3 regions of the Lysinibacillus sp. FSL K6-1151 genome follow, and region 1 is predicted to be linked to each of the others. Evidence: riboswitches for the same ligand, from Rfam matches in the RefSeq annotation. Region 1 holds a riboswitch; each other region holds the start of a gene.
The links. Region 1 has a riboswitch for S-adenosylmethionine ahead of MHI04_RS02255 (MetQ/NlpA family ABC transporter substrate-binding protein). Riboswitches for the same ligand answer to the same signal wherever they lie in the genome.
Positions count from the first base shown of each region.

Region 1 (7,922 bases):
GCGATGTCATTAATCTTGGTCAAGGAAATCCCGATCAACCAACGCCCCCTCATATCATTCAAGCATTACAGGAGGCGGCTGAAAATCCACAAAATCACAAATATTCACCATTTCGCGGTATCACTGAATTACGCCAAGCAGCTGCCGACTATTATAAACGTGAATATAATGTGAATCTAAATCCTGACACAGAGGTAGCGATTCTTGGCGGGACAAAAATTGGTCTCGTTGAGCTACCTTTAGCCGTATTAAATCCAGGTGATACGATGCTCTTACCAGACCCTGGCTATCCAGATTACTTATCAGGTGTCGTATTAGGTGATGTCCATTTTGAAGTGATGCCACTTTTAGCTGCAAATGATTTCTTACCTAATTATCATGCATTACCTGATGAAGTGAAAGAGAAGGCGAAGCTACTTTACCTAAATTACCCAAACAACCCTACAGGTGGTACAGCAACACTTGCATTTTTTGAAGAGACCGTTCGCTTTGCGAAGGAACACAATATTATCGTATCACATGATTTTGCTTATGGGGCAATAGGATTTGACGGTAATAAACCTATTAGCTTCCTACAAGCTGAGGGGGCAAAAGAAGTAGGAATTGAAATGTATACACTCTCCAAAACTTATAATATGGCAGGCTGGCGTATAGGCTTCGCTGTCGGTAATGCCGACATTATTGCTGCCATTAATCTAATTCAGGATCATCTGTTTTGTAGTCAATTCCCTGCTATTCAACAAGCAGCAGCAACGGCACTTACAGCTTCCCAAGAATGTGTGGATGAACTGCGAGCTACCTATGAAGGTCGCCGCAATGTACTCATTGAAGAAGCTCAAAGAATTGGTTGGCATGTAACGGCTCCAAAAGGCTCCTTCTTCGCATGGCTCCCTGTACCATTCGGCTATACTAGCGAGCAGTTTGCCGATTTATTATTGGAAAAGGCTGATATCGCTGTAGCAGCAGGCAATGGCTTCGGCCGATATGGCGAAGGCTATATCCGTGTTGGTTTACTTGTTAGCGAGGAACGCTTACGTGAAGCAATCCATAGAATCGAACAATTACAATTATTCAACCCTTAACCATGACATGAGGCTGGGACAAAAGTAAAAATGTTAGACCGATTATAAGCTCGGTCTAACATTTTTTAATTCAGGAAGGAACATGCAGCTTAGTGAAAAGAAAAAGTTAGTACATTTTCGCTATTTTTCAATTTTCCTTGGCTGCTGTAAACCGTGTTCTAATGGATAAAATTGAACATGGCCTGTTTCTTCATCAAATTTCCGAAAGTGCTGGATGCCTTGAACCTCAGCTAGCACTATGTCAGCCGTAATGACAGGGTTCCCCCTCTTCATTAAATGCCCCCCTGACACAACGCCCCATTGATCACTCATAGAACCATGGAAATGTGTTTCATATCCCCCATCGCGCTTACATACTACGCCAGAGCCTTGGATCAATTCAAGTGGCCCTTCTTTTTTTATGACATCGCTAAAACTTACGTTAATCTGAGATGTTTCATCAGGTACTAAATAAACAAAGCTACTCTTTTGAAGGCTACCTATACAGCTAACAATTGTTGCTGACTCAATATGGTTCTCCTCACAAAGTGCCTCCATTCCTTCAATAATGTCTGTACCCATTAGCAATCGAGCACTTACAACCTTGCCAAATGAACCTATACCATAATTAACTCTTACAGACATTGCTATCCCTCTTTCATGACGAAATATTATAATAATATAAAAAATTTTAAAAATATTTATTGACTTACTATAACCTATAAATTATATTAGTTCTATCGGAATTACAAAAAAATATGATAAATCTCTTATCAAGAGTAGCTGAGGGACTGGCCCTATGAAGCTCGGCAACCTCCTTTTAGAAGGAAGGTGCTAAATCCTGCAAACGATTATCGTTTGATAGATAAGAGAGGACATTTTTTCATGAGCCTCTCTTAGTTTGTAAGAGAGTTTTTTTATTTTCAAAAACCGATAAAAACAATCTTGGAGGTAGTTTTCATGAAAAAGAAAAATAAATTTTTAGTAGGTTTAGCAAGTCTTACATTAGCAGCAGCTCTAGCAGGTTGTGGCTCTAAAGAAGAGAGTAAAGGTCAAGCTGAAGCAATTAATGAAAATAAAATCGTCGTAGGTGTCACATCTGGTCCACACGAACAAATCGCAGAAGTTGCAGCGAAAGTAGCCAAAGAAAATGGGCTAGAAGTAGAGCTTAAATCATTTTCTGATTATGTTTTACCTAATACATCTTTATCTGAAGGTGATCTTGATGCAAATAGCTATCAACACGAGCCTTTCCTCGATACGTTTAATAAAGATCATGATACAGATTTAGTAACAGTAGGCAAAACGATTTTAAATCCAATGGGTATTTACTCTGAAAAATATAAATCCTTTGAGGACATTCCAGATGGTGCAACGTTTGGTTTACCAAATGATCCAACAAATGGTGCTCGTGCCCTCTTTGTTTTACAGGAAGCAGGCTATATAAAATTAAAAGATGGGGCAGATTTAACAGCCTCTATCCGTGATGTAGAAGAAAACAAAAAGAATTTAAAATTCATCGAATTAGAGGCAGCTCAAATTCCTAAGCAGCTTAGTGAAGTAGATGTAGCAGCTATTAATACAAACTTCGCATTGGAAGCTGGCATTAATCCTAAAGATGACGCTATTCTTTTAGAATCTACTGACTCTCCATATGTGAACTATATTGTGGTACGTGCAGAAAATGAAAATGACCCAACAATTAAAAAGTTCGTTGAGGCTTACCAATCTGATGAAGTACGTCAATTCATTGAAGAAGAATTCAAAGGTTCAGTAATCCCTAGCTGGTAATACATTCAGGAAGCTTCTAGTAGCTGAAGAATCTGCCGAAATTCCTCTATGGAAAACGAGCAGATTCTTGCTTTTTAGGAGCTTGAGAAAGGAGCAATCAATCGGATGATTCAATTACAAAATATCTCAAAAGAATATAAGACGAAAAAAGACATCATTAAGGCTGTAGATGGAATCAATCTCCATGTAAAAAAAGGACAAATTCATGGTGTGATTGGCTATAGTGGTGCAGGTAAAAGTACACTCATTCGTTGCGTCAATCTACTAGAGCGACCTACAGCTGGAAAAGTGTTAATCGACAATGTGGACATTACTGCCCTTTCTCTTCATGAATTACGGCAAACACGCCAAAAAATCGGGATGATTTTCCAACATTTTAATCTATTAAAAACGGCAACCGTTTACCATAATATTGCTGTTCCTTTAAAGCTACTTGGCTATAACGAGAAAGAGGTAAAAAACCGTGTGGCTAAATATGCTGAAATTGTTGGATTAACAGACAAACTAGACAGCTACCCTAACCAACTTTCAGGTGGGCAAAAGCAACGTGTTGCTATTGCACGTGCCTTGGCACAGGAACCAGAGGTTCTACTTAGTGACGAAGCAACAAGTGCACTCGACCCTGAAACAACCGAAGCCATTCTTGAATTGTTGTTAAAAATTAACCGTGAATTAGGCATTACGATCCTGCTGATTACACATGAGATGAATGTCATTCAGAAAATATGTGATGAGGTTTCTGTTCTTGAGTCCGGAAAAGTGGTGGAATTTGGTACGGCTATTGAACTTTTTGCTAAACCGAAGCATCCTACAACGAGAAAGTTTTTAAATACGATTTCACAACGTAATTTATCCCCTTCCCTGATCGAGCAGTTAAATGTTTCAGGCAGTGTCATTCGTTTAACCTTCCTAGGTGAAAGTACTGGTAAGCCATTACTAGCAGAAGTTACGAAAGTGTATGATGTACAACCAAATATTTTAACGGCAAATATTATTGAATTAAAAAACGGCATTGTTGGTAACATTGTGGTGCATTTACATGGAGAACTTCACATTGTCCAAAAGGCACTCACATATTTTACGGAAAATGGCGTCGCGGTGGAAGAATTAGGAGGCGAATTCAATGAGTAGTATTCAAAGCTTTTTTACAGATTGGTCAGATGTAATTGGCAAATCAATTATCGAAACATTTCAAATGGTCGGAATTTCTTTATTGTTTTCCATTCTCATTGGGATTCCATTGGGGCTATTAATCGTATTAACACGACCAGGTCAATCCTTTGACAATAAATTTTTATATCAATTTTTTAATTTAGTCATCAATATTATACGTTCTGTTCCATTCATCATTTTATTATTCTTCATCCTACCTTTTACTAAGCTGATCGTCGGCACAACAATTGGGGTTAAAGGTGTTATCGTTCCGCTAGTTGTCTATACAGCTCCTTATATTGCTCGACTGATGGAATCTGCGCTATTAGAGGTGGATTCGGGAGTGGTAGAAGCCTACACAGCCATGGGTATTAAACGTCGCCATATTATTTGGCATGTGCTATTACGTGAAGCTCGTCCATCTATTATTTTAGGCTTAACAATTGCCACAATTGGTTTAATCGGTGCTACGGCTATGGCAGGAATGGTTGGTGCTGGAGGTTTGGGTGACCTCGCCTATCGTTATGGTCATTTACGCTATGAGGTCGATGTTATGTATGCAACTGTCTTTATCTTAATCATTCTTGTGCAAAGCATTCAATCCATCGGCAACCGCTTCGCTGCGAAATTGAAAAAGGATTAAGAGGAGAATGACAATGACAACTGAAATTTATGTAGAGAAAAATGGTTATATTGCAACGTTAGTGTTAAACCGACCTGATAAACGGAATTCCTTATCAAAGGCGATGTTTCAGAACATAGTAGAGCAACTTGAGCAGCTACGTGTAGATTCTTCTATTAAGCTCTTAATTGTCCGTGGCGTTAATGAAGTAGCCTTTTCATCTGGTGCCGATATTAGCGAGTTTTTAGATATTCGTTATGCCGCGGACAATGCCAAAGCCTATAATGATTTGGCTCTAAAGGCGATTGATACCCTCTATAAATTTCCTCACCCGACGATTGCTATGATTCAGGGTTTAGCCATTGGTGGTGGCTTAGAACTAGCCAACGCATGTGATTTTAGAATGGCGACACCAAAGAGTAAGCTTGGCATCACAGCGGCGAATATTGGTATTGTCTATAATCTTGAAAGTACAAAGCGTCTCATCAATCTTGTTGGTGTTGCCAAGGCGAAAGAGATTTTATACACAGCCAACATTTTTACAGCACAAGATGGAAAAAACATCGGTTTAATCACAGCCTTACATGAGCCAGAGGATATTGAAAGTGCCACGCTGCATTTTGCTGAACATCTATTAAGTAAATCCTCCATTGCAAACGCAGGCATCAAAAAAATGATCCAAGCAATTGTAGATGGTGAAAACGAAGAAAGCGATGAGCTGGCACAGATCGTTCTTAATTCATTTAGTTCAGATGATTATAACGAAGGTATTCAAGCCTTCTTAAACAAAAGAAAGCCTATTTTCAATAAATAAGTGAGGTAGTAACGATGACAAACATAACTGATGGTGATCTACTCTTAAAAAATATTACTGCACAAGCCCCCTTCCCCATTTGCTTTGCAGATTTAGAAAAGGCCGTAGCGGAAAAAATCGAAGCTGGACCTTTTGGCTATATCCGTTCAGGTGCTGGTGGTGAACAAACACTGCGCAATAATCGTGCAGCTTTCGAAAAGTATTCTATAGTTCCTCGCTTTTTAAAGGATGTTTCAAATGTTCAAACATCGATTAATTTGTTTGGTAAAACATACCCAACTCCATTGCTCTTTGCTCCCGTCGGCATGAACGGAATGGTTCATGATGAAGGTGAGCTTGCTGTAGTACGTGCTGCCGAGCATTTAAACATGCCCTATATTCAAAGCACCGTTTCCACTTATGCACTTGAAGAAGTTGCTCAAGCTGCTCCTTCTGCAACAAAATGGTTTCAATTATATTGGTCTACTAATGAAGAAATCGCTTTTAGTATGGTGGCACGAGCGGAGGCAGCCGGATTTGAAGCGATTGTCTTAACTGTCGATACAGTAATGCTTGGTTGGCGTGAAGAAGATGTCCGCAATCAATTTTCACCATTGAAGCTAGGCTATGCACGAGGCAATTATATGAATGATCCCGTTTTTACAGCCACTTTACCTGATGATTCATTCGAGTCCTACGTACAAGGTGTCTTGCAAAATGTCTTCCACCCAACACTTAATTGGAAGCATGTTCGAGAATTAAAAAAGCGTACAAACCTTCCTATACTATTGAAGGGAATTTTACATCCTGAAGATGCGAAGCTAGCTATCGACAATGGTATTGATGGCATTATTGTATCAAACCACGGTGGCCGTCAATTAGATGGTGTTATTGGTTCACTTGATGCACTTCCTGCTATTGCGAAAGTTGTGAATGGACAAATTCCTATTATTTTAGATAGTGGTGTCTATCGTGGCATGGATGCTTTAAAAGCACTTGCTTTAGGAGCGGATGCCGTTGCAATCGGACGCCCTTTCGTCTATGGGCTAGCCCTTGAAGGACAACAGGGCGTCGAAAAGGTGATGACCAATCTTTATGATGAATTAAAGGTTTCCATCGCTTTAGCAGGTGCAACCTCTATCAAAGGATTACGCAACATCACATTAGTCAAACACGATGGGACTGTGGTTAAATGAAACAAGCATTACAAGGATTAAGAGTTGTTGATTTATCGCAAGTATTAGCTGGTCCTTATTGCACGATGGTCTTAGCAGATATGGGTGCAGAGGTTATCAAAATTGAGAAGTATCCAAATGGAGACGATACCCGTACAATGGGTCCTTTTATAAATGAAGAAAGCCATATGTATATGATGGTCAATCGCAATAAGAAAGGGGTTTGTATTAATTTAAAAACGCCAGAGGGATTAGCTTTATTTAAAGAACTTATCCAATCTGTTGATGTCCTTGTGGAAAACTATCGACCAGGTGTCACAAAAAAGCTTGGTATTGATTATGACACATTAAAAGCTATCAATCCTGGTCTTATTTATTGCTCTATTTCAGGCTATGGACAAACGGGTCCGTATAGTCAAAAGGGTGGCTATGATATTATGGCACAGGGTCTGAATGGTTTAATGCATATGACGGGTGAAGCGGATGGTCGACCTGTAAAAGTCGGCTTTGCCGTGAATGATATTGCTGCTGCTCAAACAGCATTACAATCTATTTTAATGGCCTATATTTATAAGCTGCGTAGTGGCGAGGGGCAATATATTGATGTTTCCTTAGTGGAATCAGGTCTAGCATGGACTGTATGGGAGGCCGCTGCTTACTTTGGACATGGCGAACTACCGGAGCGGACTGGAACAGCACATCGGGTATCCGCCCCCTATCAAGGTTTCAAAACGCAGGACGACTATATTTTAATAGGTGCTGGCAATCAAAAGCTATGGGAGATTTTTGCAACAAAAGTTATCAACCGACCTGATTGGTTAGACAATCCCCTCTTTGCTACCAACTATTCACGTGCCCAACATGTGAAAGTACTGGAGGCAGAAATTGAGAGCGAATTAATCAAGCATCAAGCTACTTACTGGCTAGCGCTATTGGATGAACACGGCGTACCCTCTAGCCCAATCTATTCCTACGATCAAACATTAAATGATCCACATATTCTAGAGCGTGGCATGGTCTTGTCCTATGAGCACCCAACTGCAGGACCGATGCGTACATTAGGCTTCCCAGCCAAGTTCTCACAAACACCAGGTCACCTAACAAGTGCAGCTCCTACTTTAGGACAACATAATGAGGAGATTTTACAGGCTTTGAATATCTCCGCTGAAGACATTCAGCAATTAAGAACAGCCAAAATTATAGGTTCGAAATAAAGCTATCGACTACTTTCAGGTGGCTATCGATCAGTTATGAGCTGCTATCGACTATTTTTTCACTTTTATCCACCACTTTCAACTTTCTATCACACAAAAAGGCTTCCCCATCCA
Region 1 is NZ_CP152040.1:475,078-482,999, reverse strand. It holds gene MHI04_RS02265 (pyridoxal phosphate-dependent aminotransferase) at 1-1,082, shown strand, start outside; gene MHI04_RS02260 (PPC domain-containing DNA-binding protein) at 1,203-1,706, opposite strand; SAM riboswitch class I at 1,829-1,933, shown strand; gene MHI04_RS02255 (MetQ/NlpA family ABC transporter substrate-binding protein) at 2,022-2,852, shown strand; gene MHI04_RS02250 (ATP-binding cassette domain-containing protein) at 2,958-3,983, shown strand; gene MHI04_RS02245 (methionine ABC transporter permease) at 3,976-4,647, shown strand; gene MHI04_RS02240 (enoyl-CoA hydratase-related protein) at 4,661-5,440, shown strand; gene MHI04_RS02235 (alpha-hydroxy acid oxidase) at 5,455-6,615, shown strand; gene MHI04_RS02230 (CoA transferase) at 6,612-7,808, shown strand.

Region 2 (7,922 bases), 780 kb from region 1:
CGCGCAAGCTTTCGATATTTTGGTGATACATTTCGATCGGCAATTAAACGTGAGAATCCTTTTTTAGCTTCTACAATATCACCGAGTCGAAGGCTTAATTCAGCATGTAAAAACTGGATTCTTTCTCCACCCTCCTGATTGGATGCAAAGGATTTACTATAAAAGTCTCTAGCTGCAAAAAGGTAACGCTTTTCGGATTCCTCATCGGTTTTTAAACGATAAAGCCAAGCAATTTTCAAGGCGAAATTCGCCATTAAAAGGGATTCCTCCATGGAAGCACGTGATACCAAATAAGCAAGCTTAAAACTGACAATGGCATCATCGATTGTACGTTCCTGACAAATATCCATCGGCTTCTGGAGCTCTTTAATGTAAATTTCATCAATGAGTTGCATGAAAGGTCCATATGTCCGTGTCATAGACTTATGGTAGGCATAGCCGCAATGGGGACAAACAGCAACCTCATACAGCAAAGGATTTAAGCCATCATAAACAGGCATGAAATCTGTTTGCTCCTCGATGATTTTATATCGATTAGGGCGTACTTTATAAGTTGTAAAATGCTTTTTGCAAAATTTACAATCTACACTACTTTCATAGTAGTAAATGTTAAATGCCATAAGAATCAACTCCTTTGCAGGCTCTAAAATTTTGTTTCTTTTGCTCTATTTATACGTAAATGTTTATCGTTCAATGTATTTAAGTAGATATCTTTTATTTTAACAATTCTGTGTTCTTTGGTATACTCCTTTAGAATTATTAAAATAAAAATATTCATCTGTTTTATAGTTAATTGTCATTAAATCTATGCTTGTAATAGTATTTATCGGTGCTGTTAATGTAAGTTATAGAGTTTGCTGAAAGTTTGTCAAAATACTTTCATACTTTTCATTAAGTATAAGGAATGAATTAAATGTTTGTGATTCTAAAGTACTGTTTTATAAAGGCGGCTTAAGATGAATTATAATATCATATTTTTTGATATGGATGGAACACTGATTAATTACGAGGATGGCTGTGTGGAAGAAAGCACAAAGAAGGCCATTCAACTTTTGCAGGAGAGAGGAATTCACCTTGTAGCGGCTACAGGAAGACCTTTATCGATGTGTCAGGAGATACAAGCGCTAGGGATTGAAACCTTTATTACAGCAAATGGGGCATATGTGAAACATAAGGATTTAATCATACATAAAACACCTATTGCTAAAGATATTGTTCAAAATGTACAAGCTTTTGCACGTGAACAGCAGCATAGCCTCACATTTTTTACAGAGCAACTATCGATGAATGGCATTCAGCATCCAGCTGCTTTCAATGCGATGCAGGCAACTCTATCTTTACGAAATTTTCCGGTTGTGAATGAAAAAATTGTGGATGAAGAAGTTTTTCTCATGTGTCTATATGCAGATGAGGAGGCTGAAAAAAGATATGCTAGCCAATTTCCGCATATATTTTGGCAGCGATGGCATCCTTATATTGTAAATGTATTACAGCAGGATGTTGCCAAATCGATAGCTGTTGAAGCGGTACTAGACCATTTTAACATTGGTCCTGAGAATGCTATTGCTTTTGGAGATGGGGATAATGATATTGATATGTTAGAGCATGTAGGGCTAGGTATCGCGATGGGAAATGGTAGCGCAGCTCTAAAAGCAGTTGCGAATTTTGTTACAAAGAGTTCCACTGAAGGTGGTATTGACTTTGCTTTACGGCAGTTTCAAATGATATAAAGCTGCTGAAGGTCTTAAAGTCGATGCTTCAGGTTCTCTTAGATCTATTGAAGGAACTTGTTAATCAATGAGTTTTAATAAATTTTGGGTGGGGTGTTATATGGCACATCATGTGCAATCTCTAATTGAACATTACGGGTATTTGGGTATTATCGTGATCCTAATTGGAGGCATTGTTGGGTTGCCACTACCTGATGAGGTCTTTCTAACATATGTTGGCTACAGTGTTTATATAGAAAGCCTTGAACACATTCCCGCTTTAGTAAGTGCAATGATTGGTGCAGTTGGCGGTATTACCTTAAGCTACTATATCGGCTATCGTTTTGGCTTACCATTATTGCAGAAATATGGACCCAAAATTCATATTACGGAGCAAAAAATTGATTTTACAAAACAACTGTTTACTAAAATTGGGCCAACTTTATTATTAATAGGCTATTTTATACCTGGTGTACGGCATCTGACAGCCTATATTGCGGCAATTAATAATTATCCATATAGAAAGTTTGCTTTTTTTGCCTATACAGGGGCATTTATCTGGACTTTCACATTTATAACGTTAGGGAGGATGCTTGGGGAGAAGTGGCGGTTTGTTGGTTATTATTTATCTCATTATAGTATTTATCTTATCCTATTGTTTGGCCTCGTAATGCTCATCGTTTACTATCTATTCAAAAAAAGAAATATACGAAAATAAAGGTCTGTATGATTCAACACATGAATCGTACAGACCTTTGTGTTATGGCAAAATAGCAAATGAGCGTACAGGGAATCCAGATGCCTTTTCAGGCTTAGGGACGATATTGAAGATAATTGCCCCCTTCGCAGGTAGCTTGTCCAAGTTAGTCATCAACTCAATTTGATAGATGTTTTGTTCAAGCACGAAGTATTCGCCATCTAGCTTACCATTTTTGTGAAAATCAGCGGCTGAATCAGTATCAAATGTTTCATGGCCAAGTGCACTTATTTGACGTTCCTTCAATAAAAATTGTAAAGCCTCTAAGCCCCAGCCTGGTATATGGTTATGTCCATCCATATCTTGGTTACTAAATGCCTCTTTATCTGGCCAGCGCTTACTCCAATCCGTACGTAGCGCTACAAAGGTACCTGCTTCAATTACTCCATGTTGTGCTTCAAAATCAAAAATATCTTGCACACTTAGCGAGAAGTCATGATTGCTAGCAGCTTCTCGTGATTTATCAATAACGACAAGAGGAAGAACTAGTTCTTTTAGTTCTAATTCTTCTAGATAGCGGGAGTCTCGCACAAAATGAATGGGTGGGTCGATATGTGTGCCATATTGTCCTGGGAACGTGAATTGTTGTGCGAAGAACCCGTCATCATGAGAGAATAATGTTTCAAATTTAGCATCTTCAAACATAAAAAAATGTGGGGAATTAGGGCCGAATGTATGTGTTAAATCAACCCATTGTTTTGATTTTAATAATTGTAATGCTTGTAAAAGTTGGTTTGACATTGATTTCACTGCTTTCTGTTAAAATTAGTAGAACATAAAAAAGAGTCCCCTTAGAAGAGGACTCCAGAATAAGCAACGGTAGTTCTTCTTCTCATCTTTCAGGCTTAAAATTTTGCCAATTGGAATTAGCACCATACTGTTGAGCTGGTTGCTGAGACTTCATCGGGCCAATCCCTCCGTCTCTCTCGATAAGAAAAGTGATATAAGAATTTTCAGAAATAATAATAAAAACACTTTAGCATAGAATTTTATAGTTTACAAGTTCGATAGAGATATAAGGGTAAATTTTTTTACCAACTTAAATTTATGGTTATGCCACAACAACCATTATCCATAAGACGTATTCTGAAATTGTCTGGTGTATAATTTGCATCAAATTTCATCGTAATGCCTGTTGATGTGATTAATTTATCAACCTCTGTTTTATTTGAAAGCTGTGCAGCATTCATTAGATCATGTGCAAATTGTTGAGAGCTATCAATTTTATCCGTAAGCAATTGAGCCTGTTGCATGATCGCCTTTATCCGTGTAGCTGACATTTTTAATTTATGTGTGTCGACAGGTGGAAAGGGGGTAGTGTTCGGCATTGCCAAATGTTGAGGAATAGGTCTAACGGCAAGCTGCTGGGCAAGTGGCGACGTTGGGTAATGATAAGGATGAACAAAGTACGGATAAGGATTGTAATACAATGTAATTCCTCCTATCCTATAGCTGATATCTTATCTTATGTAGCTAAACGTCTTTAGGTGTTATTTTGCAGTGCAATGTCTGTCCTAATCATTTAAAAAGGAAGCCAAAGTGAGCTTCCTCTTTTAGCCGAGAACATGTAAGACATCATCAATTTTTTTACTATGAGACAGAATACCGTAATTCATCCATGTTAAAAAATCCACTTCATATACACAGTTGGTTTTAACTGCAGCTAGATTTTTCCACATAGAAGTTTTTAAAATCGTACGCTCCTCGTTCTCGTAAATGGAATGTTGTTTATCAAAAGTAATAAATAAATGATCCGCATCTAATTGCAGCAATTGATCAAATGTCAGTGGTGCTTTACGTTGATTGTGCGGAATACTCCAGACAAGTGGATGTGGCATTAAACCGAGGTCACGATATAAAATTGGCCCCGTATAGCCACATTCAGGACCCGCATATAGAGTAATGCCAATGGCTGAAATGCGAAGAAATGCCACACTTTGCCCATAAACGGATTTACTAAGAATTCCTTTTGCTTGCTGTACCTTATCCTCATATTGTAGGATCACGTCTTGCATCAAGGCGGTTTTTCCTGTTAAATCAGCAATCTTAAACAAAGTAGACTGCCAGTTCTCTCCAGGATGTGAGATATGACAGATGGGAGCTACTTCATTTAAATGATGACAGGATTCCCATCGCTCTATACCTGCATCTAGCATAATTAATGTTGGTTTATAGTGAAGGAGTCGATCCATTTCTCCATTTTGTACATCGATATCAGGCACTTCTTGTAGACCTAAATAGTCTTGTTTTCCCCATTTTGGATGACTGAATTGAGCAATTGGTGTAATCCCAAGGGCGACAAAGAAATCTTCTAAGAATGGTGCAAATACACGTAGATTGCTGCTTTGGTTTCTTCGATATTGTCCTGGAGAGATGCCGACATGTTCTTTAAAACGACGATTGAAATAATACTCATTATTAAATCCGATAGACTGACTAATTTCAAATACCCGATCATTTGTTGTCATTAATAATTGCTTGGCTTTTTCAATGCGAATGTTATTTAAATAGTGAAGAGGGATTTGCCCTGTAATCTCTTTGAACATACGGGTATAATTCCATCTTGGAACATCAGCTAGCTCTGCCAACTGCTCGACAGTCCACTCTTTTTCAAAATGTTTATGCAAATAGTTAATGGATTGCTCAACAGATTGACGATCATTTTTTTGCACCAGCTTGGGTATTGTTTGATGTAAGAGCAATAACATCAGCTCTTGAAAGTGTACATGCTGCTCAAAGATGGTGTGCTCATCCTCCGCTAGACGGTTCTGATAAATGGCTTCTAGCAGTCTACGACATTGCGAAAAGGGGAGAAGACGTTGCTCTTTGACACGCGTAAAAGGGCTAGTAGTAGTCTGTTTATTGCTAAGATGGACAATGTTGAACTGTAATTGATAAAAACAAAGGTGCTCGTTTTGAATGCGTATATTAGCCGTGTTATTAGGAGGAATCGATATGCACTTTTCTTCACTAAGATGAATGGTGTTATGATCTATTTCTAGCTTTCCGCTGCCACTCATTACGATGAAAAGTGTATAGAAATCACTATTAAACTGCTGCTTGTTCGTTGATTGAATCACATAAGAAATAGTTTGTAACGTATAGACATGTGTTAAGTTACCCATTGATGATTCACCCCTTTATAATTGAATTTGGAGAACAATACAAAGAAAGCTCTCTGAAGAGCTTTCTTTCATGTTGTTGAAAAAAGATGATGTCAACGGCAGAAAAAGCAAATTTGCAAGGTGAAAGGTTGATTTCCGTTCCGCCAGCGCCCTTTCCAGGGGGCGTCCGATGAGCCGCTTCACTCACTTACGCTCGCTCCAGGGTCTCATCTGTGACGCTAATGAGCTGCACCCAAAATATTGGACTTAAAAATCTACTATAGGGGGTGCAGGTAGTGATTTCTGATGAACAAAAATTAGCCGCAGTTCTAGCTTACTTTGAAGAAAAAGAAAGTACGTATCAGATTGCCAATCGATTACAGAGGGATCGACAGTACATTCGATTATGGATTGAATTATATCGCTATCATGGCATCGAAGGAATTATTCGTCCTCAAGGGTTCACGAATTACGAAGATTCTTTTAAAATAAAAGTAATTCAACACCTGATAGAGACGGGCGATTCGCTCCTTCAGACTGCTGCGAAGTTTAATATTCCTTCCCGTGAAACCGTTCGGAGATGGAAAAAACAATGGATGTCAACGGCTGGTGAGGTGCTCTATCAAGTAGAAAAGGAGCGCCAATCAATGCCAAAAAAACAACCACCTTCGTCCGATTTAAATGGAAAAACAACGGATGAGTTAAAAGCCGAAATTGAGTATTTACGGATGGAAAATGCCTATTTAAAAAAGTTGAAAGCCTTAGTTCAAGAAAAGGATGCCTTCAAATCCAAGAAAAAGTAAGAGCTGTCTATGAGCTAAGGTTGGATTTTCCTCTTCAAGCTCTATTAAAAGTCGCGAAACTTAAGAAAAGTACGTATTATTATCATCTCCAAAAATGGGTAAAACCAGATAAATATCAGGCGATCAAAGAACGAATTCAGACGCTTTTTCATTACCATAAGGGGCGTTATGGCTATCGTCGTATTTGTTTAGCCCTCCGAAATGAAGGGTTTTTCATCAACCATAAAACGGTCCAACGATTGATGCAAGAATTGGGCTTAAAAGGGACGGTACGCCCTAAAAAATACCGTTCGTATAAAGGGACAGTCGGCTATGTCGCAGAGAATGTCATCCAACGTGATTTTGAAGCCACTGCACCCAATCAGAAATGGGTAACCGATGTAACGGAGTTTAAAATAAACGGTCAAAAAATCTATATATCCGCTGTATTAGATTTATTCAATCGAGAAATCGTTGGGTATGAGGTATCAAAATCACCTAATTTTGAGTTAGTTCAACAGTCTTTTAAGAAGGCGTTTACGTATACAAAGTTATCGAAAAAGAGTGGCTTAATCGTCCATTCTGATCAAGGATGGTTATATCAAATACCACGTTTTAAAGCGTTATTGGCAACACATGAAATCAAGCAAAGCATGTCACGGAAAGGAAATTGTTTAGATAATGCCGTGATAGAAAGCTTTTTTGGCATTATGAAATCAGAATTTCTATACGCAACAACGTTTAAGAACTACGAAGCATTCAAAAAAGCGTTAGTAGACTATATCCACTACTACAATCATGAACGGATAAAAATAAAACTCAACGGAAAAAGTCCAGTTGAGTTTCGAAGAGTTTCTTAAAAGTTCAAATTTTTGGGGTCAGTTCACTAAATCCCCTAGGAGTGACGCTGGCTCCACTCCAATCAACCATTCTGCAAAGTGTCTTTACTTTTTTTCATAGTAGTATAGCGATCAAATAGCCCATTATCTGTATTCTTAGAGGGGATAGGCTCTTATTTTCAATATGGAGAAGTGATGAATGACAATCATCCTCCATAAAATAAGTAGCAAACACCTTCACTTTATTTGAAAACCTTTGCTAAAAAGGTACCATTTTTGTGGGTTGGAGTGGAAGGCTACTTGACTCCCATGGGATAGCGAGACAGGCGAGCCCCTGCACGGAGGAAGCGGCTCAGCGCTCGCCCACAGGAAAGCAAGTAGCCTGCAACGGAAATCCATTTTCATCTTTCACAAAAATTTTATGGATGGTTTTGTTTTTCAACGCTATGCAAAGAAAGCCCTCATAAAGAGCTTTCTTTTGAAAATTATTTCACGAACCATTTTTCAAGATCATCATATTTCAGCAGGTTAGCTGTGATAGCTCCAGACTGCCAATATGTTCGATCCGCAATATAGACATGCCCATTTTTAACAGCAGGTACTGTTTTCCATAGTGTACTATCTAACCATTTAATCGCTTCTTGATTTTCTTTCGAATCCCAAGTGCCATTTGAAGGGAAAAGGATGATATGATCTGCATCTAGCTCTGGAATAGCCTCTTCAGATAAGAC
Region 2 is NZ_CP152040.1:4,342,640-4,350,561, reverse strand. It holds gene MHI04_RS21070 (DUF2225 domain-containing protein) at 1-620, opposite strand, end outside; gene MHI04_RS21065 (Cof-type HAD-IIB family hydrolase) at 957-1,730, shown strand; gene MHI04_RS21060 (DedA family protein) at 1,831-2,427, shown strand; gene MHI04_RS21055 (cyclase family protein) at 2,470-3,207, opposite strand; SAM riboswitch class I at 3,296-3,402, opposite strand; gene MHI04_RS21050 (hypothetical protein) at 3,498-3,896, opposite strand; gene MHI04_RS21045 (helix-turn-helix domain-containing protein) at 4,020-5,591, opposite strand; gene MHI04_RS21040 (helix-turn-helix domain-containing protein) at 5,867-6,373, shown strand; gene MHI04_RS21035 (IS3 family transposase) at 6,358-7,212, shown strand; gene MHI04_RS21030 (ABC transporter substrate-binding protein) at 7,677-7,922, opposite strand, start outside.
Region 2: linked by a shared signal. The riboswitch ahead of MHI04_RS21055 (cyclase family protein) and the one ahead of MHI04_RS02255 (MetQ/NlpA family ABC transporter substrate-binding protein) in region 1 are both predicted to bind S-adenosylmethionine.

Region 3 (7,922 bases), 1.4 Mb from region 1:
AAGGTTTCAACTTCTGGTGAGGAAGCACGTGAAAATAACTTCTTAAACTTTGCAGATGGTATTTCTGTTAACCCAGACCATCAACTATATGATGCGAAGCAAGCTGCATTAGCGCTTTACGAAGCGGGCTATCAACCACCTGTTCCAACAAAAGTGCCAGTGGTCGGTGCATCAGGCTACGGAACATTACTCATCGGTGCGCAAGGCATGTTTGAGTCAGGTTTTATTAGCGAACATGATTTAAAAATTGCTAAAAAATTAGCTTATGTCATTGCGGGTGGTAAGGTTCCGTACGGTACATTAGTTGACGAACAGTATCTATTGAACTTAGAGCGTGAGGCTTTCCTTAGCCTTGTTGCTGATCCACTTTCTCAGCAAAGAATGCAACACATGCTGTTAAAAGGTAAACCACTTCGTAACTAATTGACAAAATAGATCAATCTTGCACATGAAACAAAGGGGGATTAATACGATGCGTGAAGCCGTTATTGTAGCAGGAGCACGAACTCCAATTGGAAAAGCAAAAAAAGGTTCTTTAGCAACAGTAAGACCAGATGATTTTGGTGCTGTTGTAGTCAAAGAAACATTGAAAAGAGCGGGCTATGAAGGACCGATTGATGATTTAATTTTAGGCTGTGCGATGCCTGAAGCAGAGCAAGGGATGAATGTAGCACGTAGTATTGGGGCACTAGCAGGATTACCAGATACAACTCCTGCGCTAACGATTAATAGATTTTGTTCATCAGGTTTACAGGCAATTGCGTATGCAGCAGAACGAATTATGCTAGGTCATTCAAAGGTGATTCTAGCTGGCGGTGTCGAGTCTATGAGTATGGTGCCGATGGTGGGGAATACACCACGCTTAAATCCGACATTAGCTGAAACGGCTCCGCAATATTATATGGGTATGGGGCATACGGCTGAGGAAGTGGCTCGCCAGTACAATGTTAGTCGTGAAGATCAAGATGCTTTTGCAGTTCGCTCGCATGTTCTTGCTGAAAAGGCGATTAAAGAAGGCAAATTCAATGATGAAATTGTACCAATCGAAGTGGAACAGCATTACGTAGACGATCACAATAAACCACAAGTAAAAAAATTTACATTTAGTATGGATGAAGGTGTACGACCAGGTACATCAGTTGAAGGCTTAGCAAAATTGCGTCCAGCTTTCCATGTAAAGGGCAGTGTAACGGCTGGTAATGCCTCTCAAACTTCTGATGGTGCAGCAACTGTACTAGTGATGGATCGTGAGGAGGCCGAACAGCAAGGACTGACACCAATGGCAAAATTCCTAGGCTTTGCAGTTGGTGGTGTGCCTCCTGAAGTAATGGGAATTGGTCCGATTGTGGCAGTACCTAAAGCGTTAGAAATTGCAGGTTTATCCATAGATGACATTGATTTATGGGAAATCAATGAAGCATTTGCTTCTCAATCATTACAGGTAGTACGTCATTTAGGCATCGACCAAGAAAAAGTCAATGTCAATGGTGGAGCAATTGCATTAGGTCACCCTCTAGGTGCTACAGGAGCTATTTTAACGTTAAAGCTTATTCATGAATTGAAGCGTCAAGGGAAGAAATATGGCGTGGTGACAATGTGTATTGGCGGCGGCATGGGTGCTGCTGGTGTATTTGAAATTTTATAAAATTTTCTAGATCAGCTTGAGGTGTACGGTTTACGGTTGCCTCCGAACATGTTCACATCAAGCTTTTCTATACATGTTCATTTGGGGATTAAACAATCAAAATAGATATATTGGGAGGAATTTATCATGACTGAAAAAACAACTGATTTCATTAAAGGCGGCGGATTTCTAATTGAAGATGTGGAATTAAATCGTGTATTTACACCAGAAGATTTCACTGACGAGCATAAGATGATTGCTAAAACAACAGAGGAATATGTAGCAAATGAAGTTTTACCAGTAGTTGAAAATTTAGAGCACCATGAATTTGAGCATTCAGTGCGTCTCCTAAAAAGTGCAGGCGAATTAGGTTTGCTTGGAGCAGATGTGCCAGAAGAATATGAAGGGCTTGGACTAGACAAAGTTTCTTCAGCTTTAATTGCTGAGAAAATGTCTGTTGCAGGTGGTTTTTCCATCACACATGGTGCACATGTTGGGATTGGTTCACTACCAATCGTTCTATTTGGTAATGAAGATCAAAAGAAAAAATATTTACCTAAGCTTGCTTCAGGTGAATTAATCGCAGCATACGCATTAACAGAGCCAGGCTCAGGTTCAGATGCTCTAGGGGCAAAAACGACTGCGAAATTAAATGAGGCAGGCACACATTATATTTTAAATGGTGAGAAGCAATGGATTACAAATGCAGGTTTTGCTGACGTATTTGTTGTTTATGCAAAAATTGATGGTGATAAATTCTCTGCCTTTATCGTAGAACGTGCCTACAATGGCGTTTCAGTAGGCCCGGAAGAGAAGAAAATGGGGATTAAATCATCGTCAACTCGTACATTAGTATTAGAAGATGCGGAAGTACCTGTAGAAAATCTATTAGGTGAAATTGGTCGTGGGCATGTCATTGCCTTCAACATTTTAAATATTGGTCGTTATAAGCTTGGTGTGGGCACAATTGGTGGCTCTAAACGTGCATTGGAGTTAGCTATCCAGTATACAAACCAACGTCAGCAATTTAAAACAAAGCTTTCTGATTTCAATCTAACAAAAGAGAAATTGTCAACAATGGCTTCTCAATTGTACGCGTCCGAATCATTAAACTATCGTACTGTTGGTCTATTTGAGGATCGTTTAAGCCAGTTAAGCCTTGAAGAGCAAAAGCAAGGAAAAGTAATTGCAGGTGCTATTGCTGAGTATGCAATTGAATGCTCTATTGCGAAAGTATTTGGGTCGGAAACATTAGATTATATTGCAGATGAAGCCGTACAATTACATGGCGGTTATGGCTTTATGGCTGAATATGAGGTAGAGCGTATTTACCGTGATTCTCGTATTAATCGAATTTTTGAAGGTACAAATGAAATTAACCGCATGATTGTCCCTGGCACATTTATGAAAAAGGCGCTAAAAGGCGAGCTTCCTTTATTACAAGTTGCTCAAAATTTACAGCAAGAGCTGCTAATGTTAATGCCAGAAGACATCGGTACAGAGCCACTAGCACAAGAAAAATATTTAGTGAAAAATGCTAAGAAGATTGCTGTATTAGCTGCAGGCTTAGCAGCACAACGCTTTGGTGCGAAGCTTGATCAGGAGCAAGAGGTATTAGTGAATATTGCTAATATCGCTAACCAATTATTTGCAATGGAGTCAGCTGTCTTACGTACAGAAAAGGCAATTGCTCGTGATGGCGCTGAAAAAGCACAGCAGAAATTGCTATACACGCAAATCTTCTGCCAAGAAGCATTCACAGAAATCGAAAAAGAAGCAAAAGACACAATTCTTGCTTCAGCAGATGGCGATGCAGCACGTATGACATTATCTGCACTTCGTAAATTAACACGCAATAATCCTTATAACTTAATTGCGAAGAAACGTGAAGCTTCTGTTAAACTAATCGAAGCTGAAAAATATATTGTTTAATAGCATACTCTTTCACTTAGCTATCTGTAAGAGGATAGCTAGGTTTTTTTATGAGAGATGGATAGAAGCGTGAAACTGACGGATAGAACAGCTAGATTGACGGATAAAATGGAGAAAGTGATGAATAGAACAGCAAAACGGATGGATAGGCTTACGAAAATGAGAGAAGTTCCACCATTCGAAACAATTATGATGGTATACTACAGAAAAAGACAGTAGAGGAGCATTTTAATGACGATTCAATTTATCCATTATCCGAAATGTACGACATGTAAAAAAGCACAAAAGTGGTTAAATGATCATGAGGTTTCCTATGAAGAGGTACACATTGTAGAGCAATCGCCAACAAAGGATGAAATAAAAGCCATTTGGCAAGCCAGTGGACTGCCTTTGAAGAAATTTTTTAATACATCGGGTATGAAATATCGTGAGCTTGGTTTAAAGGACAAGCTAGCGGAAATGACTGAAGATGAGCAGCTGGAGCTACTTGCTTCTGATGGGATGTTAATCAAACGTCCAATCGTAACGGATGGCCAAAAAGTAACGCTAGGGTTTAAAGAATCAGATTTTGAGCAAACTTGGAAATAGCCGTATTTAAACAGGATCGAACGACTCTTCTAACCGAGATAAAGTCACCGGCAGATGTCACAAATTTTTAACAGAGATGTATTTCAAGTAACTTGAAAAAATTGTGGACTGCAATTAAGCTCGCACGTAATTGAATCTTGTTTTTATAGGAGAAGTATGGCACACTGAAAGTGAATATATTACATATTTATGGAGGGGTTTTTTGCATGAGCACACCTAAAGACTTACGTTATTCTGAAGAACATGAATGGGTAAAAACAGAAGATGGAAAAGTACGTATTGGTATTACTCACTTCGCACAATCTGAATTAGGAGATATCGTTTTCGTTGAGCTTCCACAAGTTGGCGACGAAATCAAAACAGATGATCCATTCGGTAGCGTAGAATCAGTTAAAACTGTTTCTGAATTGTATGCACCAATCTCAGGTACTGTAGTTGAAGTAAATGCAGATTTAGAAGATAGCCCAGAATTCGTTAATGAATCACCATATGAAAAAGCATGGATGATCGTTGTGGAGCCTGCTGATGCATCAGAAGTTGAAAAACTAATGACAGCAGAGCAATACGAAGAAATGATCGCTGAATAAGACAAGCTATAATCGAAAAACGTCGGAAACTACCGGCGTTTTTTGTTATATAATGACTTATAAGTGGGTATGTCTAAATGGAGGTGGCGTAATGTTCGAGGGAAAATGCTTAATAGTAGAAGGACGCTCAGATAAGCTACAAATTGAGCCAATTTTAAATGAGAATGTTACAATACTATGTACGAATGGTACAATTGGTGTGCATCAATTAGAAGAGCTGCTCGATCCCTATGAGAGCTGTGAGCTATTTACTTTTTTTGATGCAGATACTTCAGGCGATAAGCTGCGTGCATTAATGGACAGACATTATCCAGAGGCAGAGCATTTACGTACAATGCCAACCTATAAGGAAGTAGAGACGACACCAAGAAAAGTGTTAGCGATGATATTACTGCGTGCACATTTTTCAATCCATAATGAATATATTTTGTAAGGTTGCGTGAGGAAATGGAAGAATGGTCAAAAGAGCAGTGGGAAACGGCTAAACAGTCGGGACAGAAAGCTGCATTTTATTTATATACACCGATGTGTGGAACGTGTGCAGTGGCATCTAAAATGATGGCCATTATTGAACAATTACTGCCACAGCTACCAATAGGTAAAGCGAATATAAATTTTTTAGAGCATGTTGCTGTTGAGCATCAAATTGAAAGTGTTCCGTGTTTACTTGTTAGTGATGGCGGAAAAGTGACAGATAAGATTTATGCTTTTCAATCCGTACCATTTTTATACGAATTGTTAAAAAAATCAATTGACTGAACTTTACTAGCGTGGTAAAGTATCAAATATATTACTAAAACATTAAATATATCGAACTCTTATAAAGAGTGGCGGAGGGAAGTGCCCTATGAAGCCCGGCAACCATCACAAAGTGAAAAGGTGCCAAATCACTCAAAGATTTTTCTTTGAAAGATGAGAGAACGGTTTAACGTTATTATACGTGACCCCTTCTACTTGTCTGTGAGTGAAGGGGTTTTCTATATGAGAAAAGGAGTATTCGCTATGATCCAGCTTCAAAATATTACGAAGAAGTACAAAACAGCAAATGGCGAATTAACGGCAGTCAAAGACGTCAACCTTACCATCAATAAAGGTGAAATTTTTGGCATTATCGGCTATAGTGGCGCTGGTAAGAGTACCATGATTCGTTTATTAAACGGTTTAGAGAAACCGACAACAGGAACAGTAACGGTGAACAGTCAAGAGTTTTCATCGATTAAAGGGCAAAAGCTTAGAGCAGCTAGACAAAAGGTAAGTATGATTTTCCAACATTTCAATTTACTTTGGTCTAGAACAGTTGCCGAAAATATTGCATTTCCACTAGAAATAGCAGGTGTTTCAAAGGCTCAACGTGAAGCACGAGTGAAGGAATTAATTGCACTTGTTGGTCTAGAGGGACGTGACAGGGCATATCCATCCCAGCTTTCTGGTGGACAAAAGCAGCGTGTAGGGATTGCCCGTGCATTAGCGAATAATCCAGAGGTTTTACTATGTGATGAGGCGACTTCCGCACTCGATCCTGAAACGACGGATGCCATTCTTGATTTACTCGTTGATATCAATGAACGTTTAGGCCTAACAATCGTTTTGATTACCCATGAAATGCATGTCATCCGCAAAATTTGTCATCGTGTAGCGGTCATGGAGGCAGGCGAAATAGTGGAACGTGGTGAGGTATTGCAAGTTTTCCAAGCACCACAAGCGGCTATTACTAAAAAATTCGTATCTCAGATTACAGATACAAAGGAAACACAGGATACGGTGGCACAAATCAAAACAAATTATCCAACTGGACAACTTGTCAAACTGATTTTTGTTGGTGAAAAGACCGAGCAGCCGGTTATCTCACATCTTGTGAAACAATTTGATGTAGAAGTAAGCATTGTTCATGGTAATATTTCGCAAACGAAAAACGGTGCATACGGTACACTGATTGTGCAAATTGATGGCTCGAAAACAAATGTGGCTGAAGCCCTTCGTTATTTAAATACAGTCGAAGTACAAACGGAGGTGATCGCAAATGCTAACTAATCTTTTTCCAAACGTAGACTGGGAAAATATGTGGCAAGCTATGTATGAAACATTGTACATGACGGCAATTTCTACAGTTGTCACATTTATTCTTGGGTTAGTCATTGGGATCGTTCTATTTTTAACAAGCCCTAATCAGCTATGGGCTAATAAAATGGTTAACTTTTTAACGGGTTCAATCGTTAATATTTTCCGCTCCATCCCATTTATCGTGTTAATTATTTTATTAATTCCATTTACGAAATTCTTACTTGGTACGATTCGGGGAGCAAATGCGGCATTACCTGCTCTAATTATTGGTGCAGCCCCGTTCTACGCTCGTATGGTATTGATTGCGTTACGTGAAATAGATAAAGGTGTCATTGAAGCAGCCCGTTCAATGGGGGCAAAAACATCCACAATTATTTGGAAAGTACTGATCCCTGAATCTTTACCAGCACTAATTTCAGGAATTACTGTAACGGCTGTTGCCCTCGTTGGTTATACTGCAATGGCAGGGATTATCGGTGCAGGTGGTCTTGGTAACTTAGCTTTCCTAGACGGCTTCCAACGAAACCGCCAAGATGTGACATTAATGGCAACTATTCTGATCTTAGTAGTTGTATTTATCATTCAATGGATTGGTGATCTCATAACGGTGAAGATCGATAAACGTTAGTAAGACTAAAAGAGGTTATTCCGGTTCTAACCGCTAACATATTTGAAACAAATAAAAGGGAGTGTCATAAATGAAAAAGTTATTAGCAGGATTATTTTTATCTATACTTGTACTAGCATTAGCAGCTTGTGGTACAGATAAAAAGGAAGATGCCAATTCAGCATCTGATCAAACAGATAGTAAAGACAATGTAACATTAAAAGTAGGTGCTTCTAATACACCACACGCAGTCATCCTAGATAAAGCAAAACCAATTTTAGCTAAAGAAGGCATCGACCTTGAAATTGAAACTTATACAGATTATGTTCTTCCAAACCAAGATCTAGATTCAAAAACACTTGATGCAAACTATTTCCAACATATTCCATACTTGGAGCTACAAATTAAAGATAATGGCTATGATTTCGTGAATGCTGGTGGCGTTCATATTGAACCAATCGGTATTTACTCAAAAAAATATAAAACTTTAGAAGATCTGCCTGAAGGCGCAACAATCTTACTT
Region 3 is NZ_CP152040.1:3,681,587-3,689,508, reverse strand. It holds gene MHI04_RS17810 (3-hydroxyacyl-CoA dehydrogenase/enoyl-CoA hydratase family protein) at 1-423, shown strand, start outside; gene MHI04_RS17805 (acetyl-CoA C-acetyltransferase) at 473-1,645, shown strand; gene MHI04_RS17800 (acyl-CoA dehydrogenase family protein) at 1,772-3,556, shown strand; gene MHI04_RS17795 (arsenate reductase family protein) at 3,788-4,144, shown strand; gene gcvH (glycine cleavage system protein GcvH) at 4,351-4,731, shown strand; gene MHI04_RS17785 (TOPRIM domain-containing protein) at 4,823-5,164, shown strand; gene MHI04_RS17780 (thioredoxin family protein) at 5,179-5,490, shown strand; SAM riboswitch class I at 5,547-5,650, shown strand; gene MHI04_RS17775 (methionine ABC transporter ATP-binding protein) at 5,734-6,762, shown strand; gene MHI04_RS17770 (methionine ABC transporter permease) at 6,752-7,420, shown strand; gene MHI04_RS17765 (MetQ/NlpA family ABC transporter substrate-binding protein) at 7,491-7,922, shown strand, end outside.
Region 3: linked by a shared signal. The riboswitch ahead of MHI04_RS17775 (methionine ABC transporter ATP-binding protein) and the one ahead of MHI04_RS02255 (MetQ/NlpA family ABC transporter substrate-binding protein) in region 1 are both predicted to bind S-adenosylmethionine.